DNA from 3 places in the Vibrio mangrovi genome. Region 1 is predicted to be linked to each of the others. Evidence: predicted binding sites of a transcription regulator. Region 1 holds the regulator's gene; each other region holds the start of a gene.
What was found. The regulator CRP, encoded in region 1, controls carbon source genes, mostly activating them, when cyclic AMP is high. The targets are predictions, from matches to a motif close to TGTGANNNNNNTCACA.
Positions count from the first base shown of each region.

Region 2: a site for CRP is predicted at 986-1,001, ahead of queE (7-carboxy-7-deazaguanine synthase QueE). Genes of this name have one in related genera too.
Region 3: a site for CRP is predicted at 1,580-1,595, ahead of mlc (sugar metabolism global transcriptional regulator Mlc). Genes of this name have one in related genera too.

Region 1 is NZ_AP024883.1:3,249,243-3,252,532, reverse strand. Features, by position in the region: gene astA (arginine N-succinyltransferase) at 1-614, shown strand, start outside; gene OCU74_RS14505 (DUF1338 domain-containing protein) at 680-1,477, shown strand; gene crp (cAMP-activated global transcriptional regulator CRP) at 1,552-2,184, opposite strand; gene OCU74_RS14495 (phosphoribulokinase) at 2,437-3,290, opposite strand, start outside.
Region 2 is NZ_AP024883.1:1,712,683-1,715,972, forward strand. Features, by position in the region: gene yidA (sugar-phosphatase) at 52-858, opposite strand; gene queE (7-carboxy-7-deazaguanine synthase QueE) at 1,219-1,917, shown strand; gene queC (7-cyano-7-deazaguanine synthase QueC) at 1,927-2,610, shown strand; gene OCU74_RS07720 (sensor domain-containing diguanylate cyclase) at 2,913-3,290, shown strand, end outside.
Region 3 is NZ_AP024883.1:1,283,335-1,286,624, forward strand. Features, by position in the region: gene pyk (pyruvate kinase) at 1-1,406, opposite strand, end outside; gene mlc (sugar metabolism global transcriptional regulator Mlc) at 1,671-2,888, shown strand; gene OCU74_RS05870 (chemotaxis protein CheV) at 3,178-3,290, shown strand, end outside.

The DNA of each region.
Region 1 (3,290 bases):
TCAACGGACGTCTGATGTCAAAATGCCGTTTTCTGATGCTGGCTGAGCACCGGGAGCGTTTTGCCCAGACCATTATTGCTGAAATGCGTGGTGTTTCTGACGAACAGGGAAACTCTCCTTTCTGGAAGTGGCTTCAGGAACACTTTTTTTCTATCGATTTTTCTCTGGCAGATTATTTAACCGGTTCGGGACATAAAGGGTTTATTGCGGAACTGATGCCTAAGCTGCCGATTTATATTAATTTACTGACTCCAGAAGCACAGGCTGTTATCGGACAGGTCCATGAAAAAACGAAACCGGCTTTAAAATTATTGGAAGAAGAAGGTTTTACCTGCCGGAATTATGTCGATATTTTTGATGCCGGTCCGACAGTTGAGTGTGATTTACGGCATATTGAGTCGGTGAGGCATTCGGTCTCTGCAACCGTCAAAGTTGCAGCACATAAGGGCCGCCAAAAAATAATGCTTAGTAATACCTCATTTGAATTTTTCCGGGCAACAATTGCTGAGGTTGATTTTCGCCTGGAATCTGAGACTGTGATCGTCACGCCTGAAGTTGCCCGGGCTTTGTTGATCCAGTCTGGTGATCGGGTCCGTTTTCTGCTGATCTCCTGAAATATTCAGAGATGGCAGACGGTGCCCGGTGAAGCCCGTCATTGTTGATAGAGAAGGAGGCGCTTATGACGCCGGACTCACTGTTTACTGCATTATGGCAAGATTATACAACCAGACTTTGCCCGTCAGCATGGCGGGTTCATGAACTACTTCAGGAGAATGAGCCGCTGATCAATGACCATATTGCATTGCGTACCTTTAATCTGCCACAGGTTGGTCTTGAAATTGTCGCTCAGCCATTTCTTCGTCTGGGATACATAGCCAAAGGACATTACCAGTTTGAACAGAAGATGCTGCGAGCACAGCATTTTGAGCATCCTAATCCTAAATTACCCAAAGTTTTTATCAGTGAACTGGAAGTAAACCGTTGCTCTGAAGCATTGCAGAAGATTGTCCGAAGTCTGGTGTCTCATGTGAAGCCTGATATGGTTACGGACGTCGATTTTCTTTATGGCGGACGTTTATGGCCCATTTCACTGGAACAGTATTATCTGCTGGCAGAAGAAAGTGAGTATGCTGCCTGGGTTGCTGCGCACGGATACGGAGCCAATCATTTCACTGTCAGTGTGAATCAACTGTCTCGATTCAATCAGGTGGCTGAAGTGAATGCTTACCTGCATCAGCATGGTTTTGTCATAAACGCAGCCGGGGGTGAAGTGAAGGGATCGCCGGAACTTTTTCTGGAGCAGTCATCCACGATGGCAGATCGGGTTGTCGTTGAATTTGATGAAGCGGAACTGTTGGTTCCCGGTGGGTTCTATGAATTTGCCAAACGTTATCCGATGGCAAATGGGATGTTGTATCCCGGATTCGTTGAAGCATCAGCCGACAAAATCTTTGAAAGTACACATCATCAGCGGTGAATCATATTGAAGGGATATCAGTAATAAAAAAGCCATCCGAGGATGGCTTTCTACTTATTGGATCAGGGAAGAAATTATCGTGTACCGTATACCACGATTGTTTTTCCGTGGGCTGAAATAAGGTTTTGCTCTTCGAGCATCTTCAAAATGCGGCCAACGGTTTCACGGGAGCAGCCAACGATTTGACCGATCTCCTGACGGGTAATCTTAATCTGCATTCCATCCGGGTGCGTCATTGCATCAGGTTGTTTTGCCAGATTCAGTAATGTCTGTGCAATACGTCCAGTAACATCCAGGAAGGCCAAATCGCCAACTTTCTGGCTGGTTACCTGAAGGCGGCTTGCCATTTGTCCTGCCAGACGCATCAGAATATCCGGGTTTACCTGAATCAACTGACGGAATTTCTTGAAGGAAATTTCTGCAACTTCACAGGGAGATTTTGCTCTGACCCAGGCTGTTCGTTCCTGACCTTCTTCGAATAAACCAAGTTCACCGATAAAGTCACCCTGATTGAGGTAAGAAAGGATCATCTCTTTTCCTTCTTCATCCTTTATCAGAACAGCAACGGAACCCTTCACGATGTAATAAAGCGTTTCCGCTTTTTCGCCTGCATGAATCAGCGTACTTTTCGACGGGTATTTATGAATGTGACAATGTGAAAGAAACCACTCTAATGTTGGATCGGTTTGAGGTTTACCTAGAACCATAATATCTCTCTTCCTCTGCAGGGTATGCTTGCTGCTTTCCATGTTTTAGCGAAGCTCGAACTGAATACTTAGCATAAAAGCACTTGAGAAAGCCTGCAAGTTGTCTTCTGTTTCGGTTTCAAATAGTATCCTTTTTCTTACACAATTTCTTGACTTTAATCGTGTCATGACCGTGATTTTGTACGCAAAAATGTGCTCATTGTCACGGTATAGGAACTAAAAGCACCAAATTCTGTCCCATTGAATCGTTTGTTAACCAATTTTCCCTGTTTCAATCAACTGCTGAAGGATTGGACGAACGATCAATTCCATTGCAAAACTCATTTTTCCTCCCGGTACGACAATGGTGTTATGTCGTGACATAAACGAACCGTCAATCATCGCCAAAAGATAAGGGAAATCGACCTTTTTAATCCCACGCAGACGAATGACGACAAAACTTTCATCCAGGCTCGGAATCCCCTTGGCGCTCAGAGGATTCGAGGTATCAACCGTCGGAACCCGCTGAAAGTTGATATGTGTCCGGGAAAATTGAGGAGTAATATAATTCAGGTAGTCATCCATTGAACGGACAATCGAATCCATCACCGCTTCTCTGGAGTGTCCCCGATCCCGGGTATCCCGGACATATTTCTGAATCCATTCCAGATTGACAATCGGTACCATGCCTATCAGAAAATCAACATGCTGAGGGACATTTGTCTCTCCATCAACAACACCGCCATGTAACCCTTCATAAAAGAGGACATTGGTATCGTTGGGCAGATCCTGCCAGGGAGTAAATGTTCCCGGCATCTGATTATAAGGAACTGCTTCATCAAATGTATGCAGATAACGGCGAATTTTTCCTGTCCCGGAACGACCATATTCCCGGAAAAACTCTTCCAGTGCAGGAAAGTCATTTGCCTGAGGGCCGAAATAACTGATATGGCGGCCCTGCTCCCTGGCCTTACGAATTTCTACGTCCATTTCCGGCCGGGTAAAGCGGTGAAAACTGTCACCTTCAACCCAGGCTGGCTTGATTCGCATCATGTTAAACATTTTGCGGAAGGCTTCGGAGGTTGTCGTTGTACCGGCTCCGGAAGAACCGGTTACGGCGATAATCG
Region 2 (3,290 bases), 1.5 Mb from region 1:
TTACCCGGGCGAACTATATCACCCGGATTTTTAAGAAAAGGTCTACACGCGCTAGTAAAGCACAAATTTTTCAATTGCTTCTGCCACACCGTCCTCATCATTCCCTGCGGTGATATAGTCTGCAATGGCTTTAGTCTGCGGCATTGCATTGCCCATCGCTACTCCCAATCCGGCATATTCGAGCATATGGTGATCATTTTCAGCATCTCCAATACACATGACAGACTCTGCCGGAATTCCCAAACGTTCAGCAACAGCCTGAATACCAAGTCCCTTATTACTTTGTGGGTTCAGAAATTCAAGAAAGAAAGGTGCACTTCTGACAATCGTAAATTGCTCTGCCAGATAAGAGGGCAGTTTTTCATATGCCTGAGATAGTTTTTCTGGTTCGTCGACCATCATTGCTTTGATCATCGGATGATCATCAGACAAAGTGTCAAAATTGATTTCGTGCACTTCAATGCCATTCAGTCTGGCTTCCAGACGGGTATACTCGGTACTTTGCGGGGTGATTAACCCGAGTGTCTGACTAAATGCATGAGTATTGACGTTTAATTCCCGGGCAGTACGTTCTATTATTCTGGCATCAGCGGTACTGATGACCTGCTGACGGATGATTTCACCGGTCATCACATTCTCGACGAACGAACCATTGTAATGTACGACATAGTCGTGCTCGCCATTCAATCCTAATTGTTCCAGATAAGAACGGAGTCCTTCGATAGGACGCCCTGAAGATAAGACAATTCTGATGCCTTTATCTTTTGCTGCCTGTATAGCAGCCAGGGTTCTGGCCGAAATTTGCTTTTGACTGTTCAGCAGAGTGCCATCCATGTCGAGTCCAATCAGTTTATACATGATTTATCACCGGTAACTTCAGAATATGTGGGACTAAAAAAGTGGAACGGGTATTGAATCAGCGTGATAAATACCCAAGCTGCATCAATATGCGGGAGTTCCACAACAAACACAAGTATAACCTTAGTGAGAGCTGAGTCACATATATCTGGATGACCCGGTGGATGACATTATCTCAGAACGTGGGCTTTACCATCAGTTCAGGGAAGAGTCTGATGAATATACTCTTCTGTCTTAATATGATTATCCTTTTGAATTAAATCACTATTATTAACTTATTAAGTTTTATTAATATCAATAAATGATGGGTTTAATTTGACCTTCTGACAAGCTTCTATTAAGGTCTGCGACTCGCATGATATGACTGTTGAATTAGGGTTCATTTTGAGTATTTATAAAGTCAATGAAATCTTTCAAACCATCCAGGGTGAAGGAGTTTTTACCGGAGTTCCTGCTGTTTTTATCCGCCTGCAGGGATGTCCGGTTGGATGTTCGTGGTGTGATACCAAACAAACCTGGTTGACGGAGCCGAAGGATAAGCGTTCTGTAGAAGAGATCATTGTCAAAACTCAGGATAGTCCGCATTGGTGTCAGATGAACACCGAGGAAATTATCCGCTGTTATCATCAACAGGGATACACAGCACGACATATCGTGATTACCGGTGGAGAACCGTGCATTTATCATTTAACTGAGCTGACAAAAGCTTTTGAAGAGCTTGGTTGTCGCTGTCAGATAGAGACCAGCGGTACTGCAGAAGTACAGGTATCGGAACAGACCTGGGTGACAGTGTCACCAAAAGTTGCCATGAAAGGTCGTCTGCCGGTGTTGGGCAGTGCAATGTTACGGGCAAATGAAATTAAGCACCCGGTCGGCACCCGTAAGGATATTGAACAGCTGGAGCAATTACTGCGTCAGAATCAGGTGTCTGATGATACAATCATTGCTTTACAACCGATTAGTCAGAAACCACGTGCAACAGAGTTGTGTATTGAGGTTTGTACGGAGCGGAACTGGCGTTTATCTATTCAGACTCATAAATACCTGAGTATTGCCTGAGGAATTCCCATGAAAAAAGCTGTTGTTGTATTTAGCGGTGGTCAGGACTCCACCACTTGTCTTGTTGAAGCCCTGCAAACCTATGATGAAGTGCATGCGATTACTTTTGATTACGGGCAGCGGCACCGGCTTGAGATTGAAACGGCACAGCGGTTGTCATCCCTGTTAGGCGTAAAAGCACATAAAGTGATGGATGTCGGTTTGCTGAATGAGTTAGCGATCAGCTCTCTGACCCGCGATGATATTCCGGTCTCTCATGAGTTGCAGGAGAATGGATTACCCAATTCGTTTGTTCCCGGCAGAAATATCCTGTTTCTGACTCTGGCTGGTATTTATGCCTATCAGATCGGTGCTGAGTCGGTCATTACCGGTGTGTGTGAAACCGATTTCTCCGGTTATCCGGACTGTCGCCACGAGTTCATCCAAACCATGAATCGTGCGCTGGTTCAGGGAATGGACAGAGTAATGACGATTGTGACTCCATTGATGTGGCTGAACAAAGCGGAGACCTGGGCAATGGCTGATCATTACGGGGCACTAAAACTGATCAGAGAACAGACCCTGACATGTTATAACGGTGTGATTGGTGATGGTTGTGGTGAATGTCCTTCCTGTCATCTGAGAAAAGCCGGGCTGGATGAATATCTGCAAAACCGGGAATCGGTACTACAGTCTTATCTGAATAAAAATTGAACTGTTGTTGGTGTCAGAGAAGCTACCTAAATATACAAGAATAAGTTAACTGTTTGAAATAGATAAAATAATATCAGAATCATTCCGGGCGATATCCGATCGCCCGAGTCTAAGTAACATCATCTCTTCTTATTCACTATCTCATATGTCATTTCTCTTTCAGTAAAAGATTTGCATCCTGCATGATATATACAGGGAATCAATTGGTTAAATTTTGGTCTTTTACTCGTTTATTGATATAACTATGGTCTAACATAAAGTTGAGGGTAAAATTAATCCTGCATCTTGCGGAGAAGTGTCTTATGTCAACAACATGGCTGACATGCTTGCTGAATGAGAAAGGGGAACTGGTGTCCAGCAACCAGCGCCATGAGGATGCTTTAAGTCTGGAAAATTTCACCTCTTGGTTTTTTAACAGTCCGTCTAGCTTGCAGCCTCTGCAAAGCAGAGATTTTAACTCTCTGCTTCTTTCCCAGGAAGAACCTGTTGAACTTTCTATTCTGATACAGGAAGAGCTCTGGGGTGGATCATTGATGAGGATGCATCCTATTGATGGGGATTTTCCGGAAGCGATTTTTCTCTCGCTGCATAATATTGCCAAATCTCCGGTACAGATACTGGATGAGGCGAATGTCCGGTTGATGCAGAAACAGATGATGCAACTGGAAAGCGATCTACAT
Region 3 (3,290 bases), 1.7 Mb from region 1:
ACACCCATCACATCGCCCTGAGTAATAATAACAATGTCACCGAATTCCAGCTGCTTTTTCTCTTTCAGAACGGCAAGGGCTTCCAGTGCAATATCGTAGGCGGAATCTTTATGGCTGTCGAAGTATAAAGGAATTACGCCACGATACAGGGCACACCGGTTTAATGTGCTTTCATTTTCAGAGAGAGCAAAGATAGGCAACTCTGAGTTCAGGCGAGAAGTCATCAGTGCAGTTCTGCCGGACTCGGTCATTGTGACGATTGCTTTAATACCTTCCATATGGTTGGCTGCGTAAATTGCGGACATTGCAACTGTTTCTTCTGCCGTGACGAAGGTGCTGTCCAGTCGGTAGCCCTGAGTTTTTACTTCCATGACGTTTTCTGCACCGATACAAACCTCAGCCATTGCTTTCACAGTTTCAACAGGGTATTTCCCGGCTGCTGTTTCCCCGGACAGCATCACTGCATCGGTTCCGTCAATAACTGCATTGGCGACGTCCATGACTTCAGCCCGGGTTGGCATCGGATGTTCTATCATCGACTCCATCATTTGAGTGGCAGTAATCACAACACGGTTTAACGCTTTTGCCCGATATATCAGTTTTTTCTGTACACCGACTAATGCCGGATCACCGATTTCAACGCCGAGATCTCCCCGGGCAACCATAATGACGTCGGACGCCATAATAATATCGTCAATATTCGCCTGATTGGATACAGTTTCCGCCCGTTCGACTTTGGCAACCAACTTTGCCTCTAGTCCGGCATCCCGGGCTAAACGCCGGGCGTATTGCATATCTTCCCCGTTTCTGGGAAATGAAATTGCCAGATATTCTACTTCAAGTTCAGCAGCCAGAAGGATGTCCTGTTTATCTTTTTCGGTTAGTGCCTGAGCAGAAAGCCCGCCTCCCTGACGGTTAATTCCTTTATTATTAGATAATGGTCCGCCAACGGTCACAAAGGTATGGATTTTTCTCCCTTCAACCATGATGACCTGAAGCTGAACCCGACCATCATCAAGGAGCAGAATATCGTCCCGTTGAACGTCATCCGGCAGGTTCTTGTAATCAATACCAACGGATTCCTGATTACCGGCCCCGGGTGGGAGATCGGCATCCAGTGTAAAGCGGTCACCGACATTGAGGGTGATTCTGTCATTGGCAAAGGTGGAAATACGAATCTTCGGTCCCTGTAAATCTCCTAAGATCGCAACACTCTGTCCAAGCTTTGCTGCGATCTCACGGACTTTTCTGGCTCGCAGCCGGTGATCTTCTGCTGTTCCGTGAGAAAAATTCAGCCGGACGACATTGGCTCCGGCGCGGATCAGTGCTTCAAGATTATTGTCCCGGTCGGTTGCGGGTCCGAGGGTGGTTACAATTTTTGTTCTTCGTTGTATTTTTTTCGGCATGATGTGCTCCTGATTGAAAATCGTAGAACGAGCACTGTTAAGTATATCTGAGAACAGCTGAAGCGCCGGATGAAAGCATCAGAATTTAACATTTTTGCAAAGAAAATATTGGTGGCTCAGGGAGTTCCGGAGAGGTGAACATTTGACTCTCAACACAAACTTGATGCAACGTACGTGATGCCTGTCACGCTCGGATATCAAATCGCTTCACAATTACTTTGCAAAGTAAAAAAATTAGCAGGTTGTTGATTTCTGGAGCACATCATGTATACGGCTCAGCCAGGCCATATTGATCATATCAAGCAGATTAATGCTGGTCGCGTTTATAAGCTGATTGATCAAAAAGGTCCTATTTCACGTATTGATCTGTCTAAAGAGAGTGAACTTGCTCCGGCAAGTATCACCAAGATTACACGTGAACTGATTGATGCCCATTTGATCCATGAAACCACCGTTCAGGAAGCGATTAGTCGTGGCCGGCCTGCTGTCGGTTTACAAACCCGGAATGAAGGCTGGCAGTTTCTCTCTATCCGGCTGGGGCGGGGATATCTGACCATTGCATTGCATGAATTAAGCGGTGATGTCCTGATTGATACCAAAATCGACATTCACGAAGTTGATCAGGATGATTTACTGGCTCGTTTATTTCACGAAATCGAAGAGTTTTTTCTGACTTATACTCAACAGCTCGAACGGGTAACCAGTATTGCTGTGACACTTCCCGGTCTGGTGGATGCAGATAATGGTGTGGTATTGCAGATGCCCCATTACAATGTGCATAACCTTGAACTGGGAGCTGAAATTTATCAGGTGACCGGCCTGCCGGTTTTTATCGCCAATGATACCCGTGCCTGGGCACTGGCTGAAAAGTTGTTCGGTCATTCTCAGGAAGACGAGAATTCAGTACTGATTTCAATTCATAACGGTTTGAATGCCGGAGTGATAGTGAATGGACGTGTGTTGCAGGGAAGGCATGGGAACATCGGTGATTTGGGGCATATTCAGATTGATCCGCAGGGTTTACCGTGTCATTGCGGTAATCGTGGATGCCTGGAAACCGTAACGAGTTCGAAGGCTCTCCGGGAGCAGGCTATCGCGAGGATTGCAAACGGAGAAGAATCATCTCTGAGCCGACTGACGGAGATATCCATTGAAGATATCTGTATGGCCGCAGCTCAGGGCGATCCATTGTCGTGTGACATTATGGATCGGCTGGGAAGACATCTTGGACAAGCCATCGCCATTGTCATTAATATGTTTAATCCGGAAAAAGTTCTGATCGGCGGTGTCATCAATCAGGCAAAAGCAATTTTATACCCGCCAATGCTGAAGTATATCGAGACGCAAAGTAATCCTGCCTATCGGGATCAGGTGAAAATTGTCGAATCCCGTTTCTACAAACAATCGACAATGCCGGGAGCTGCATTGATTAAACAAGCGTTATATGACGGCTCGTTGCTGATGACCATTGTTGACAGGTAAGAGGTAAGATCACTGGCTGATTCCCTGTCATTGTCTATTTTCTGATTTATTCTCCTAGCTTTATCGCTTAATATGTCTCACAGTTAGTTAGTAAAGTATTTTTTACTATTTCCGATATGTTATGTATATCCGTCATTTGGCTATAAGCAAGCATCAGACTGAATCGGGAATGCTGATACCGGAAGCCTCATTGTGTCAATGAATACGAGATGCTGGTGGCTGGTGATGCATAACACCCGATGGCGTTTGGGTATATACTATTAACAGTTTTTAATTGGTGGAAGCTCGTATGTCAGGTGTTTTAAATACGGTTGACCAACGTACGAATCTCGTCGGAGAGAATCGTCTTGAACTGCTCCTTTTCAGTTTGAATAGTCGACAGATTTTTGCGATTAATGTGTT